2 regions of the Paenibacillus sp. A14 genome follow, and region 1 is predicted to be linked to the other one. Evidence: riboswitches for the same ligand, from Rfam matches in the RefSeq annotation. Region 1 holds a riboswitch; the other holds the start of a gene.

Region 1 (7,547 bases):
TGATAAGCTCGCCCTTCACGAAGCCATTGACGGCTTGAGCGAACGGGAACGTCTCATCGTTTATCTGCGGTATTACCGGGATCAGACCCAATCCGAGGTGGCTAACAGGCTGGGGATTTCCCAGGTTCAGGTGTCCCGCCTCGAGAAAAAAATACTGCAGAGCATTAGGGATCAGATCGCCCAGTAAATAAGAATATTCTAAGTAAAAAAAGGCCGCTTCGGATTTAACATCCGGGCGGCTTTTCGTTTTGAGTAAACCGCAGGAGGACTTGGCATACTATGGACATTACTGCAGTAGAGGGGTGTCCATGATGGAGAAAGGGACGGCAACTCCCGTTTATCTGCGACTGCGCAAGTATGTCAAACTTCAGGCCGGAAGGGCGGTTCGTTTGGAAGATATCGCCCGCATCCTGGCGGATCCGGCGTATGAAACAGAACTTAAAGCTCTCGTGCTGGAGCGGCCGGATTATCATGAGGGGAACCTTCTGGTTGTTGACATGCTTCAGGTAATCGAATGCATTCATAAACGCTTTCCCGGCTTGCGGATCGAATTACTGGGGGAGCCCCATGTTCTTGTCGAAATGGTGGCCGGCGAAAAAAAACCTTCGCTGTCCCTGTTTATTATCGTCTGGTTGCTGCTGTTTTTCGGAGCGGCGCTGACCATCATGAATTTTCATGCCGATGTCAGCATGCCCCAGGTGCAGGTGAGGATCGTCGAAATGCTGACGGGAAAAAAGGACGACCACCCCTACTTGTTTCAAGGGGCATACTCCATCGGGATCGGCCTTGGGATGATCATTTTCTTTAATCATCTTTTTAAGAAAAAGTGGAACGAAGAGCCGACGCCGTTGGAAGTCGAAATGTACCTTTATCAAGAAAATTTGAATCAATACGTGATATTCGAGGAATACGAGAAAAAACGCCGGGCGGAAGCCTGTACGGATCGGAAGGAGAAAGAGCCTTGAGTTCCGTTCTGTCTTTTTTCGTAACGGTGTTTATCGGCCTGGCGGGAGGCATTGCCGTTGGAGGCGGGGTGATCGCTTTATTCATTGTCCTGGATGTGATTCCGCGGTTAGCCCAAGTGACGAAGTCCTACAACAAGGCCCATTGGTATGAGGGGGCGATGATCGGTGGGGCCTTCTTCGGGACAGTCGCGGATTTCTGGAACTGGAGCCTGCCTGGCCCCTGGCTGGGAACCGGCATTGTCGGTTTGCTGAACGGCGTGTTTGTCGGGATGCTGGCGGCGGCGCTCACGGAAGTGCTGAACGTCTTGCCCATTCTGGCCAAAAGGCTGCGCATGCAGGACTATCTTGTCGGCCTCCTGATGGCGATGGTGTGCGGGAAGGTGGCCGGCTCCTTTTTCGAATGGTTCATCTACAGAAAGTAAACAGATCGAGGAGGTTGATGTGAGATGATGGGTCAGGAACGGGGCGGCCGGGGGGGAACCGGGGAGCACACTGGAGAGGAGCCGAGATTCATGCCGGGCTTCGGGGAATACGACTTGGAGGGCGGTGAAGAGGCGAAGGAGGTACATCGCCGGAAAGTGGAAACCGAGCGGTCAGACTCCGTGAAGGAATCGATCCGTTATTGGCAGAAGAGCGATCAAATCAGCCGCAGCCTGAATACGACGAAAAAAACGCTCGAAGAAGTTGTCGGTTTGGGCCAAGGCTTCGACATCGTTTTTCGCGAAATGACTTTCGGCGGTAAGAAGACAGGACTTCTCTTTATTAATGGCTTCGTTAAGGATGCGATTCTTCAGGAAATCCTCAAACGGCTGACTTATCTGACTCCCGAAGATTTGAGCTTAGGTGCGCTGCGATCCTTTTTCGACCTGTACATTCCGCATATTCAGGTTGAAAAAACGGAGGAACTGAGCAAGGCCATCGACAGTGTCCTGGTCGGCATGAGCGTCTTTTTTATCGAAGGGGAGCAATCGGCAATCCTGTTGGATACCCGCTCTTATCCGGTGCGCAGCCCCGAAGAGCCCTCCCTCGAACGGGTGGTTCGCGGTGCCAGGGACGGTTTTACGGAAACGCTTGTGACGAACGTGATCCTGGTTCGCAGACGCCTTCGCGATCCTGGCGTAAAATTCGAAGTGATGAAAGTGGGCCGCCGTTCGCAAACGGATGTCTGCATCGCCTATATCGATGACATCGTGGACAAGGTGCTGGTTGACGCCGTAAAAGAAAAGGTTCGGGCGGTAGAGCTGGACGGTATTCCCTTGGCCGACAAGCAACTGGAGGAAGCGATTATCAAGAAGAGGTGGAACCCCTATCCGATGGTTCGTTATTCCGAGCGCCCGGACGTCGTCGCCTCCCATCTAATGGAGGGGAGGGTCGTGATCTTTGTCGATACTTCGCCGAGCGTCATGATTTTGCCGACGAGCTTCTTCGATCTCTGCCAACATGCGGAAGAAAACCGGCAGACGCCGTTTATGGGCACCTATTTGCGCTGGGTCAGATTTTTCGGCATTTTCGCCTCGCTGTTCCTCTTACCGTTATGGCTTCTTGTCGTCATTCATCCGGAATTAAAACCGGAAGCATTGAACTTCATCGGGCCGCAAAAAATGGCCAGAATCCCGCTGATCGCCCAATTCCTGCTGGTGGAGTTCGGGGTGGATCTGATGCGCATGGCCGCGGTTCACACCCCGACTCCGCTGGCCTCGGCGATGGGTTTGATCGCGGCGATTCTGATTGGGGATATCGCGGTAAAGAGCGGTCTGTTCGTCAACGAGGTTGTGCTGTATATGGCGGTCGCCGCCATCGGCATGTTTGCCACGCCCAGCTATGAGCTGGGGCTGGCCAATCGGGCGGTCAGGTTGACTATGATCATCCTGGTGGCGATTTTCGGGGCGCCGGGGTTTATCGGCGGGATCACGGCTTTTATGATATTTCTCAGCCTGCAGCGGTCGTTTAATACTTCTTACTTGTGGCCGTTTATTCCCTTTAATGCAAAGGCGATGGCAGCCATCATCTTCCGCGTCCCGGTGCTCACGTCCAAGCAGAGACCTTCCATGAACAAGACGAGGGACCGGACGAGGATGCCGCGCGAGAAGCGGGATTCGTAGGCCAGTCCGCAAAAAACACAAATGATATTCCTAAAAATCCATTTTTCAGTTGGGTGGTTGTTTGCTATACTGATGAAAAACTGAAAGTGGAGGACTGCATAGATGTATTTACACGGTACCAGCAAAATCAACTCCAAGGGACATCTGGAAATCGGCGGATGCGATACGCTAGAGCTGAAAGAAACTTACGGCACTCCGCTCTACATTATGGATGAAGCCTTGATTCGGCAAAGATGCCGTGAATATATGGAAGCGTTTCGGGCATCGGGCTTGTCCTTCCAGGTGGCTTACGCCAGCAAAGCGTTCTGCGTTATGGCTATGTGCCGGCTGGCCGAGGAAGAGGGGCTGTCCCTTGACGTCGTGTCGGAAGGGGAATTATATACGGCACTGCAGGCTGGTTTCCCTGCGCAGCGGATCCATTTTCATGGCAATAACAAGACGCCGGAAGAGCTGGAGATGGCGATTCAGGCGAACATCGGCTGTTTTGTAGTGGATAACTTTACGGAGATGCACATGCTGCAGGCGCTTGCCGCCGAAAAAGGCGTCACCGTCAATGTTCTGCTGCGCGTCACGCCGGGGGTGGAAGCCCATACGCATGAATATATTTCCACCGGGCAAACGGATTCGAAGTTCGGCTTCGATATCGGCAACGGCTCCGCTTATGAAGCGGTTGAACAGGCATCCCGCAGTTTGAACCTGAATTTGCTCGGGCTGCATTCCCACATCGGCTCGCAAATTTTTGAGGTCGAAGGCTTTCAGATGGCTGTGGAGCGCGTGGCGGAATTCGCGCTTCGCGTCAAGGATCAACTGAACGTCATCTTTAAAGTCATCAATCTCGGCGGTGGCTTCGGGATCCGTTACACCTCCGAGGACACGCCATTGAAGGTATCGGATTATGTGAAGGCGATTACGGATGCGGTGAAGTCTTCTTTTGCCGACGCTTATCCGCAACTGCCGGAGATTTGGGTGGAACCGGGCCGCAGTATCGTGGGCGACGCCGGAACTACGCTATATACGGTCGGTACGAGCAAGGACATCCCGGGGGTACGGAAATATGTCTCCGTTGACGGAGGAATGACCGACAACCCGCGTCCGGCGCTGTACGAATCCAAGTATGAAGCGATGCTGGCCAACCGCGGCCTGGATGCGGCCGAAGAGACGGTTTCCATCGCCGGTAAATGCTGCGAAAGCGGCGACATGCTGATCTGGGATCTGGAACTGCCGAAGGTCAAATCCGGCGATTTGCTGGCGGTTGCTTGTACCGGAGCTTACAACTACGCCATGGCGAGCAATTATAACAGGATCCGCCGGCCTGCGGTCGTGTTCGTGCAGAATGGTCAAAGCGATCTGGTTGTTAAACGGGAGACCCTGCAGGACATCACCTCCTGCGACGTTATTCCCGAGCGCATTGCCAAACAGCCGTCCCTGAAATAAGAGGGGACGGTAAGTGAAGTTCGAATAGATGCAAAAATGCAGGAATTTTCGCCATATCCCCTCGGTATTCGCAAATTGATGCTATTGTGCAGGAATTTTTGGCGATTTGCGGCCAGCAGGGATTCTCCGCTAAAAATACAAGATTTGCATGAATTTCGCACAAACCTTCTGAATGGTAAAAAGCCTGCAGATTTGCAGGAATTCATCTATATGATAAGCAGCCGTGTGAAATGGAAGAACATTTCACACGGACTAAGCCAGTTCATTTCTAAGTGTGAACTGGCTTTTTCTTGTGCCGGGAAGTAGGATTCCAACGCTCTGATCGGGCCTTTTTTTGCTACCCGAGGGATTTCATAGTACACTGGAATAGGTTTGTCCCGAAGCATGTTCACTAAAGAAGAAGAGGAAGTGACCTATATGAAAAAAGGAAAGATCGTTTTGGAAAAAGGCGGGGAAGTGGAAATCCAGTTTCTGCCGGAAGAGGCTCCGGGTACTGTGGCGAACTTCGAGAAGCTGGCGAACTCCGGCTTCTATAACGGGCTGACGTTTCACCGTGTTATTCCCGGGTTTGTAGCGCAGGGGGGCTGCCCTAACGGGACTGGTACCGGTGGACCGGGTTACACGATCAAATGCGAAACAGCCACGAATACGACGAAGCACGAACGCGGCGTATTGTCGATGGCCCATGCCGGAAAAGACACCGGCGGCAGCCAGTTCTTCATCGTGTATGAGCCGCAGCCTCACCTGAACGGAGTGCATACCGTATTCGGAAAGGTGACGTCCGGTATGGACCTGGTGGATCAAATCCGTCCCGGGGACAAAATGAAAGAGGTTACCGTCTGGGACGAGTAATCCTTGTGTAATGCGAAGGGCTCCCTAGGCCAAATTTGGCCGGGAGCCCTTCTGCTATTCCATGATAAGATTAGGATTGCCGGTCAGCCGCTTCGTCCTTGACTTCCTCCCGGAAGCCGCGGATACTGTTTATACGCCGGGCGTTCTTTTCTTCAATTTGTTGTTTTTCCTCACCGGTGATTTCATCGGCATGTTCGCTCAGGTAGTCCTGGCCTTCGCGGAAGTTGCGGATCGTATTCTGAATGTTCTCCTGCAGCTTTTCCACGTTATCGGCGCGGTTGTCAGGTTTGGCCATGGCTGTTCCCTCCTGAAGGTTTCTTTCCCCGGCAAACGGGGCAATGTTATTGTCGCACGCGGAGGCTTTTTTTATTCAGATGAATGGCGTACTATTTATTTTTTGTTTCCTAAATAAAGGAGCGATTATAAAAAATGTCAACCACCGAGCAACTTAAGCTCCAGTGATAGTAATAATGATTAGCGGTGCGGAGAATAAACTGACAACAATATCTGAATCGGGTATTGTTGTATTTTTGTTTTTTTTATGCTATTCTTTCCTCAAGTCAGATGGTTTAATGACTTTATCAATTTCATATGCATTCCTTCGGGGCAGGGTGAAATTCCCTACCGACGGTGATGGCGGGCTTTGAGGCTCCGGCAATGAGTTGTTACAACGAATGCGGAGATCAGGGCGCGCACAAGTCCGTGACCCGTATGCGGGAACTGCTCGCATATGGCTGAGCCGGTGTGATTCCGGGACCGACAGTATAGTCTGGATGGGAGAAGGAGACGCGAAGAGCATTCGTAGGTCAATCGTACGGTGCTTTTAATTAAAACAAAGCAGCTTCGTTAAAGTTCATGTTTTCACATGGTTTATTTGTGTTTCCATGTTGAACAAGATGCTCGATTTGGCGAAGGCGAAGAATGCCTACCGGCTATGATTTTGTCATGGCTTGGTTAGGTGTAATTTAACGCAGCTTTTATTTCGCGGATGATCACTCTCAACAGCTCCTGCCGGAATGCTCCGGCGGGAGCTTTTTATGTCTAAAGCAAAAGGAGGGGCGGTTATAGAAACGATCGGCGATGAATATTACATGGAGCTGGCCCTGCAAATGGCCGAACGCGCCCAGGGGCAGACCGGGATCAATCCGGTCGTCGGGGCTGTCGTGGTCAAAGACGGCGCGGTGGTCGGCTTGGGCTCCCACCTGAAGAGGGGAACGCCGCATGCGGAAGTGCATGCGCTCCGCATGGCGGGCCCCTTGGCCGAAGGAAGCACGGTGTACGTTACGCTGGAGCCCTGCAGCCATCACGGGATGACTCCTCCTTGCGCGGAGCGGCTGATCGAGGATAAGGTGGCAAGGGTTGTCGTGGCCACCGAAGATCCCAATCCGCAGGTGGCCGGGCGGGGAATCGAACGGTTGCGGCAAAGCGGCATCGAAGTCACAACCGGGGTGCTTCGGGAACGGGCGGTGGCTTTAAACCGGAAATTCATCAAGTACATCACGACCGGTCTCCCATACGTCACGATAAAAACGGCCAGTACGCTGGACGGTAAAATCGCGACGAAAACGGGGGACAGCAAGTGGATTTCGAACGAAGCCTCGCGCGAAATCGTGCACACGATGCGGCACCGCCATCAAGGTATTATGGTCGGCTCCGGAACCGTGCTGGCGGATGATCCGCAATTGACGACCCGTCTAGCGGTTCCCGGACTGGATCCGGTGCGCATCATCGTCGATTCGACGCTTCGGGTTCCGGTCGGCAGCCGGGTACTGAGCGACGGAGCGGCGCCGACCCTCGTCCTGACGACCGAGGCCGCGGACCGTGCGAAGATGGCTGCCCTGACGGAGCGGGGCATCGAAGTGATTCCCTGCGGGGAGGGGCCGCGTGTGGATTTGCAGTTGGCGCTCCAAAAACTGGGGGAACGCGAAATCTCCTCCATTCTGGTCGAAGGGGGCGGCCGGTTAAACGGCTCTCTGCTGGAAAAGAGGCTGGTGGATGAGATCGTCCTGTTTATCGCCCCGAAACTGGTCGGCGGGGTGGAAGCGCCGGGGAGCTTTATTTTTCCGGGATATGAGAAAATGAGCCAAGCCGTCACGCTGGCAAGTGTGAAAGTCGAGACGATCGGAGACAATGTCTGTATTCAAGGAAAGCCGGTTTGGCCGGAGGAAGTGCAGGCAGACATCGAAGGAAATAC
Region 2 (7,547 bases), on a different contig from region 1:
AGCGCTGCTCCTCCCGTTTGCCAAGGATGCCGTCTCCCGCAAGTTTGGCGCAGCCATAGACGAGTGGCAGGCCGGCGATCTGACTTTCCGGCTCTACTCCCCGTTCGGCAGCGTGCCGGACCCCGCGTCGGCCGATGCCGAGGAGCTGAAATTCGCGCTGGTGCCTGCCGTTCTGGCGGAAATCACGGTCGATAATACGCGCGGCGTCTCCGCGAGAAAAGCCTTCTTCGGCTTTCACGGCACGGACCCTTACTCCGCCATCCGGAGGCTGGAGGATACGACCGGAGGAGAGATTACCGGCATCGGACAGGGCCGCCATCTCGCCATCGCCACGGACGACCGCCGGGTCAAAAGCGCGGGCTTCTTCACGATCGAAGACATTCTGAAACCGAAGGTGGAAGAAAACCTGCGGTTCGGGCTCGGTCCGGTCGGCGCATTGCTGATGGATACCCCGGCTGGAGAAAAAGCGACATATCGCTTCGCATTGTGTTTCTATAAAAGCGGTTTCGTGACGACCGGGATGGATGCCGCTTATTTTTACACCCGTTACTTTGCCGATATTGAAGAAGTCGCCCGGTTCGCCTTGAACCAGTATGACCGGAAGGTGGAAGCGGCCGGATGGTGCGAGGGGTTTGCGAAGGCCCCCCACTTGAACGAGGACCAGCGTTTTATGCTTCATCACGCCATCCGCAGCTATTACGGCTCGACCGAGCTGCTGGAGCATCGGGGCGAACCGCTGTGGATCGTCAATGAGGGCGAATACCGGATGATCAATACCTTCGATTTGACGGTGGACCAATTGTTTTTTGAGCTGAAAATGAACCCCTGGACGGTCAAAAACGAACTCGATTTATTCGTCAGCCGGTACAGCTACAAAGATACGGTACGCCTTCCCGGCGATGACACGGTGTATCCCGGCGGCATCAGCTTCACGCATGACATGGGTGTGGCGAATTCCTTCTCACGCCCGGGGTATTCCGCTTACGAACTGCACGCCATTGAGGACTGCTTCTCCCATATGACCCATGAACAGCTGGTCAATTGGGTGCTGTGCGCCGCCGCCTATGCGCAGCATACCGGGGACAGCGCGTGGCTTGGCCGCAATCTCGGCATTTTCGAAGAATGCCTGGAGAGCATGGTGAATCGCGATCATCCCGACCCGGCCCAGCGCAACGGCATCATGGGACTCGACAGCGCCAGAACGATGGGCGGCGCCGAGATTACGACCTATGACAGCCTGGACGTGTCGCTGGGGCAGGCCCGGAACAACATCTATCTCGCCGGAAAAAGCTGGGCCGCCTATGTTGCGATGGAGAAGCTGTTCGCCGCAAACGGACGGCCCGAAGCGGCCAAGCTGGCGGGCGACCAGGCGGAGCGCTGCGCCCGGACGATCGCCGGCCAACTGCGGCCGGAAGGCTACATTCCCGCCGTGATCGCGGAGAATAACGATTCCCGGATTATCCCGGCGATTGAAGGCCTGGTGTTCCCGCTTTATACCGGCTGCCCGGAAGCCCTGGATCCAAACGGCAGGTTTGCGGCCTACATCAGCGCTCTGAAACAGCATCTCGCAACGGTGCTGGTCCCCGGCGTCTGCCTGTTCGATGACGGAGGCTGGAAGCTGTCCTCCACCAGCGATAATTCATGGTTGAGCAAAATCTACCTCAGCCAGTTCATCGCCCGGCACATCCTCAGCCTGCCGTGGGACGAAGCCGGCGCCGCCGCCGATGCCGCCCATGCCGCCTGGCTGACGAGCAAGGACAACGCCTACTGGAGCTGGAGCGACCAGATGCTTGGCGGCGTGATTTGCGGCAGCCGCTACTACCCGCGGGGGGTCACCGCCATCCTTTGGCTGGATGAAGCCAAGATGAGCTAAACCCGAGCGAATGAAAAACAGGAGCCAAATCTCCCTAACCCTAAAAGGGGTCGGGAGATGGCTCCTGTTTTTGGTCCTGCGCCATCCGGCCCCGGGCCGCGCGGTTCCGCCCTTCGCGCTTGGCCTGATAAAGCGCCTGGTCCGCCGCCTTGTATAACCGGTCAAGCGTGATGCCGGGGCCCGGTACCTCCGTGACCATCCCCATACTGATCGTATAGCGGATCGCATGCTCACCGACCGTCAGGTCCTCCCCGCTTCTACGTTCCCGCACCTGCTTCAGCAGTCCTTCGGCTTTGGCATCCGCCTTCGCTTCTTCCGCCTCCGGCAGAAAAAGTGCGAATTCATCCCCGCCGTACCGGCCGAACAAATCGCTGCCGCCGAACCGCTGCCTGACGTTTCTGGCCAAATCCCTTAGGACGGCATCGCCGGCATCGTGTCCAAGCGCATCGTTGATCCCTTTAAAATTGTCGAGGTCCAACAGGATAAATGTCGCCGGCTTCCGATGCTTCGCGCAATCGGCCAGCAGCCGCTCGGCCTCTTGAACGAACGAGCGGCGGTTTAACGCCCCCGTCAAATCGTCGTAGCTGGCTAGCTTGAACATCTCCCGGTCGGCTTTTTCCTTCGAAATCAGCACGAACCCCGTATTCCCCAAGGTCATAATCAGATAGAGCGACAAGAACGACAAAGCCTGGTAAGGCCCCGGCTTGTTCATCGTTACAGGCAGGACCGAGAACAGGGTGACCCCCGTCCGGATCAACAGACCGCCCGCCACAACGAGATAAAGATAGCCGATCAGAACGCGCAGAGCCGACCGTTCCCCGGACCCGACCATGCGGAACACCGGAGGCAGCAGAAAAAGCGCCACCGCCAGAGACACAACGGAAATACGCAGCGGTTCCGTGTTTTGCAGAAGAACCACCAGGAGGTAGGCCGTCATGGAACCCGCGATAAGCCATCCATAATAGCGCCCGGTCCCGGGACTCGGCCCATCGACAATCCGCATCAACGCCAATGTCTCAAGCCCGACACCGAGTAAAAAAACGAGATTGGCCGTGGCGAGAACAACCATGGGGACGCCCGAACCCGGGACAGCCAGCAGAGCCCAAGTGATCGCTTGGCACCCTTTTGCCGCATAAAAGATAGGATAAGAGACATCCTTTGGTTGTTTGTAGCGATAGGCCGTGATGAACATCATCGCAAACAAGTGGCCCAGGGAAAGCAGAATATAAACAGTTTTCATATCCATTTGTAACAGCGTCATATTGAGATAGCCACGCCTTCCCCCGAAGAAAGGTTTATATTCTGATAATAATAACTGAAATTTTAAGCTTTATCGATAGTATGGGATAAAAAAACAGGCCTCCGACGCGTTCGTCGAAAACCTGTTCTTATGTGATCCGATTTATATTTATCAAGTCAAGCCGGTGCAGGCTGGCTCTGTCTGGAAATGACGAACAGCGCCGTCCAGATCAGGATAAAGCCCACAGCTTGCGCCACGGTGACCATCTGTTGGAACGCAATCCAGTTCACCAGCACGCCCACCATCGGAAAGCTGAGCTCGGCCAAGGTAGCCACGGAAGCCTTCGTGGTCGTCAAACCTTTGTAGTAGACCAGCAGACTGAGGAGCCCCGGAAGCAGCGCCTGACCTAGCAAATTCAGCGAAAAGGCGGCCATGCCGGAAGCCTCCGTCGGCAAATGCCAAGCGGCCCCTTCATTCCAGGTCACAGCCAGCAACAGCGGCAGCGCCAGGATGAACCGCAGCGAGGTGACCGTTTCATACTTCATCTGTCCGACCATCATCCGCCCCATTACCGTTGATCCGCCCCAAAGCGCGGCGGCGCCCAGCGAGAGGAGACTGCCGACCTGGATAAAATCATTCCAGTGTCCGAACGGAACCGAAAAGCCGAAGGTCAATAGATAGGTGCCGGCCAGTGCGATGAGAAACAGCAGGGAAAATCGGCGCGGGAGCGACTCCTTCAGCAAAAAGCGGGCCATCAGGATGGCGAACAGCGGCTGAAGCTTTTGCAGCAGCAATACGGCATTGGCATCGCCGTGGGTTAGTCCCATGGTAAACAGGATGGTGGCGATGGCGGAACCGCCCCAAGAGATGAACAAGAGCGCTCCGACATGCTTCCAGCCGATCCCCCGCAGCTCTTGACGGTTCTTCCACAAGGTCGGCGCCACGACCAACGCGATGAGGATATGCTCCAGCAATACAAGCTGGGCCGAAGTGATCGATTTCAGCAAAATCAGACGAAACAGCGGATCGACGCCCCAGAGGGCCGCCCCCAACACGACCAGCCAGAAACCGCTTTTTGCGCGAGTCCCCGAGACCGTTCTCGACGAATTGACTTGAATGGTGGCACGTGATGCATTTTCCATATTCCCGACTCCTTCTTGAATATGGGGTCTACGCGAAAAAGCCCCCGCATTGACATCAGTCAAATTTCGGGGGCCGATCAAATAAGCTTGCGGGGGTGGAATACACCCGCACCCGCATGCCTGTGATTGATCTTCTCCCATCCGGACTTTACCGTCGGCCCTGGAGTCGCACCAGGTCAGTCTCCATCCCTTGCGGAACGGAGAGTCGCGGGCTAAATCATCGATACGATGACCATCACCGCCGGTCAGGAATTTCACCTTACCCCGAAGATCCATATTCATTTAAATTTTAATTTAATGGGTTGCTTTCATAGTACTGCTTGCAGCCGATGAAACTCTGTAACAAACGTCACAATGTGAAGTCACCCTGACCACTGAATGAAAAAACCTCATTTGTGATCATTATAACACTACGATAGCATATTTGTAATCAACTATTTTTTTTATAGTGAGTTACTCGAAGGCCGGAATAGCGATTTCACTGTAGTTGTCTTCCAGAAACTGTTTTACCTCCGGACTCGAAATGGCCTTGGCCAGCTTTTGGACCGCCTCGGAATCTTTGTTGTCCTCGCGGGCCACCAGCGTGATGGCAAACGCGGAGTCCGTCGTTTCCGTGAGCAGGGCGTCCTTTTTGGGCGTCAGGCCGAGCGGACTTGCATAGGCCGGCGTCATGAGAACCAGATCGGCGTCGTCCAGCATCCGGGCCAGCATGAGCAGATCAACTTCCTCGAATTTAAAGTTTTTGGGATTTTCCGTAACGTCAGCTACTGTGGCATTGATTCCTACGCCTTCCTTCAGCTTGATCATCCCCGCCTTCTCCAGCATGACGAGCGAACGCCCCGTATTCGACGGGTCGTTGGCGATCGCAATCGACGCGCCTTCAGGCAGTTCTTCCATGCTCTTGTAGCGTTTGGAATACGCTCCGTAAACGGCGTGATAAACCGGCTGCACAGCTGCGAGCTTGCTGCCCGTGTTCTCATTATATTGCTCCATGTAAGGAACATGCTGGAAAAAGTTCGCGTCGACTTCCTTGTTCGCCAGCGCGTCGTTCGGCTGAATATTGTCGGACAGCACAACCAGTTCCAGATTGACGCCTTCTTCCTGAAGCTGCGGCTTGATCAGCTCCAAAATTTCCGTCATCGGCGGAATCAGCGTAGCGACTTTCAGGGTCACGGCCTGTTTGTCGGACGCTTTCGCGGCGGAAGAAGTATTTCCTTTCTCCGCGCTCCCTTTCTCCGCAGCTCCGCCAGTATTACTGCCGCAACCCGCGGTCAGGATCATGATCAGGGCTACCAGCCCAAGCATCCATTTTCTGTTGTTCATCTCCAACATCCTTCCCTCTTGCTCTTTGTTTTTTGTGAATGGACCTGATCTATTGATTTACATAGCCCGTTAACAGGTATTAACGGGAAAAAGCTTTTATCGGCTTCGGCTCGCGTTATCTTTTATCCAGCCATCTGGAAATCCGGCTGCCGGCGAACTGAATGAGCTGAACCAGCACAATCATCAGGACGATGACCGCGGCCATCAGCTCCGTCTCGAAGCGCTGATATCCGTACCGGATGGCAAAATCACCGACCCCTCCGCCGCCCACGACCCCCATTACCGTGGAATAGGAAATAAAGCTGATCGTCGAGGTGGTGAGACCGAGCACGAGTCCGGAACGGGCTTCGACATAAAGAAATTTCATCACAATCTCCAGCTTGGAAGCCCCCATCGAAAGAGCCGCCTCAACCACGCCGCGCGGAACTTCCAACAAAGACTGCTCCACCTGCCTCGCATAGATGGCCATGGAGACAACGCCCAGGGGAACGGAAGCCGCTATGGTTCCGATCGCCGTTCCTACGAGCAGCCGGGTCAGCGGAATCATAAATACGACGAGAAGCAGAAACGGAAAAGATCGCACCACATTCACGAACCCGTTCAGCAGCGACGACCACGTCCGATTCTCGTAAAGCTGCCCTTTGGCCGTCAGAAACAGCATCGTTCCGAGCGGGAGGCCCAGCAGCACGGCGGCGGCCACGGAAATCCCCACCATCAGAAAGGTTTCTCCGACGGCTTCGGCGATCTGGATCCGATACTGCATCACCTTTTCGGCCATCAAGGCGAAATCAAACATCGGCTCCCCCTCCCTTTCCAAGCAATTGTTCCCGATAGGACATTCTTGGGCGGGACACTCCCTCCAAAGGCCGGCTCGGCAGGGCAAAGCTGTCCACCAGCCTGCCCCGCTCCATGACGGACACCTCGTGGCAGAGTTCCTTCACAACCTCCATCTCATGCGTCACGATCACGATCGTGACCCCGAGCGCCCCATTGATGTGCCGAAGCACCGCCAAAATTTCCGAGGTCGTGTCCGGGTCCAGGGAGGATGTCGGCTCATCGCACAGCAGCACGGCCGGCCGGTGGGCCAAGGCCCGGGCGATCGCGACCCGCTGCTTTTGCCCGCCGCTGAGCCGGGCTGGATATTGATCCGCTTTGTCCTCCAGTCCGACAAACCGGAGGCACTCCAGCACGCGCTCCCGCCGTTGCGTTCTTCCCGTACCGGTCAATTCCAGCGGTACGGCCACGTTTCCGCTCACGGTGCGGTTATGCAGCAAATGGAACTGCTGAAACACCATGCCGATCGAGCGGCGGGCGATGCGCAGTTTGGCTTCTGGCAGCGCCGTCAGGTCTTGGCCGAGCACGGTAACCCCGCCCGTATCGGGCGGCTCAAGCAGGTTCATCATCCGGAGCAAAGTCGATTTCCCCGCCCCGCTCGGTCCGATAATGCCGTGAATCGTTCCTTCGCGGATGGTCAGGGAAACCCGGTCGACCGCCGGGAAGCGTCCGGCCCCGAAGCCGTAGCTTTTGCTGACTTCATAAAGCGAAATCATTGGTCTCCTGTCCCCCTATGGATCAACAAAAGTTGTATCAATATTTTTTGCATACTGTTACAATGCGTAAATCCCCTTGATTATAGATCAATTTGAATACTGTGTCACCAAAAATAGTTTATTATTATACAACTATTAGAAAATAGAACATTTTCCAGCTTGTTTACGTCTATATTCTAAGGAATAATCGCAAACCCGGGAGGAGATTAACAGCATGTTAAAAAAGAGACGGAGAAAGCGTGCCTCGGGAGCCGCCAGCTCCTTGATATTAGCCGCTCTGATGCTGAGCGCGTGCTCGGAGAATACCGACTCGCCCACAGAAAATACAGCTTTCGAAGCGAATTCGTCCCAACCTTCGCAGACCGGGCTTCAGAAGAACAAGCCTGATCAAGAAATCCAAAGCCCAAGCCGGTTGCCGG

The links. Region 1 has a riboswitch for FMN ahead of ribD (bifunctional diaminohydroxyphosphoribosylaminopyrimidine deaminase/5-amino-6-(5-phosphoribosylamino)uracil reductase RibD). Riboswitches for the same ligand answer to the same signal wherever they lie in the genome.
Region 2: another riboswitch for FMN. It lies ahead of V4U88_RS11760 (DMT family transporter); the one in region 1 lies ahead of ribD (bifunctional diaminohydroxyphosphoribosylaminopyrimidine deaminase/5-amino-6-(5-phosphoribosylamino)uracil reductase RibD).

The regions. Positions count from the first base shown of each region.
Region 1 covers NZ_JBAGJD010000001.1:500,243-507,789, reverse strand. The annotation lists gene sigF (RNA polymerase sporulation sigma factor SigF) at 1-187, shown strand, start outside; gene V4U88_RS02495 (stage V sporulation protein AA) at 312-965, shown strand; gene V4U88_RS02490 (stage V sporulation protein AB) at 962-1,387, shown strand; gene V4U88_RS02485 (spore germination protein) at 1,412-3,067, shown strand; gene lysA (diaminopimelate decarboxylase) at 3,170-4,501, shown strand; gene V4U88_RS02475 (peptidylprolyl isomerase) at 4,919-5,353, shown strand; gene tlp (small acid-soluble spore protein Tlp) at 5,424-5,648, opposite strand; FMN riboswitch at 5,947-6,142, shown strand; gene ribD (bifunctional diaminohydroxyphosphoribosylaminopyrimidine deaminase/5-amino-6-(5-phosphoribosylamino)uracil reductase RibD) at 6,418-7,547, shown strand, end outside.
Region 2 covers NZ_JBAGJD010000004.1:90,469-98,015, reverse strand. The annotation lists gene V4U88_RS11770 (glycoside hydrolase family 52 protein) at 1-1,873, shown strand, start outside; gene V4U88_RS11765 (GGDEF domain-containing protein) at 1,914-3,119, opposite strand; gene V4U88_RS11760 (DMT family transporter) at 3,290-4,255, opposite strand; FMN riboswitch at 4,381-4,531, opposite strand; gene V4U88_RS11755 (MetQ/NlpA family ABC transporter substrate-binding protein) at 4,709-5,587, opposite strand; gene V4U88_RS11750 (methionine ABC transporter permease) at 5,694-6,374, opposite strand; gene V4U88_RS11745 (methionine ABC transporter ATP-binding protein) at 6,367-7,128, opposite strand; gene V4U88_RS11740 (hypothetical protein) at 7,343-7,547, shown strand, end outside.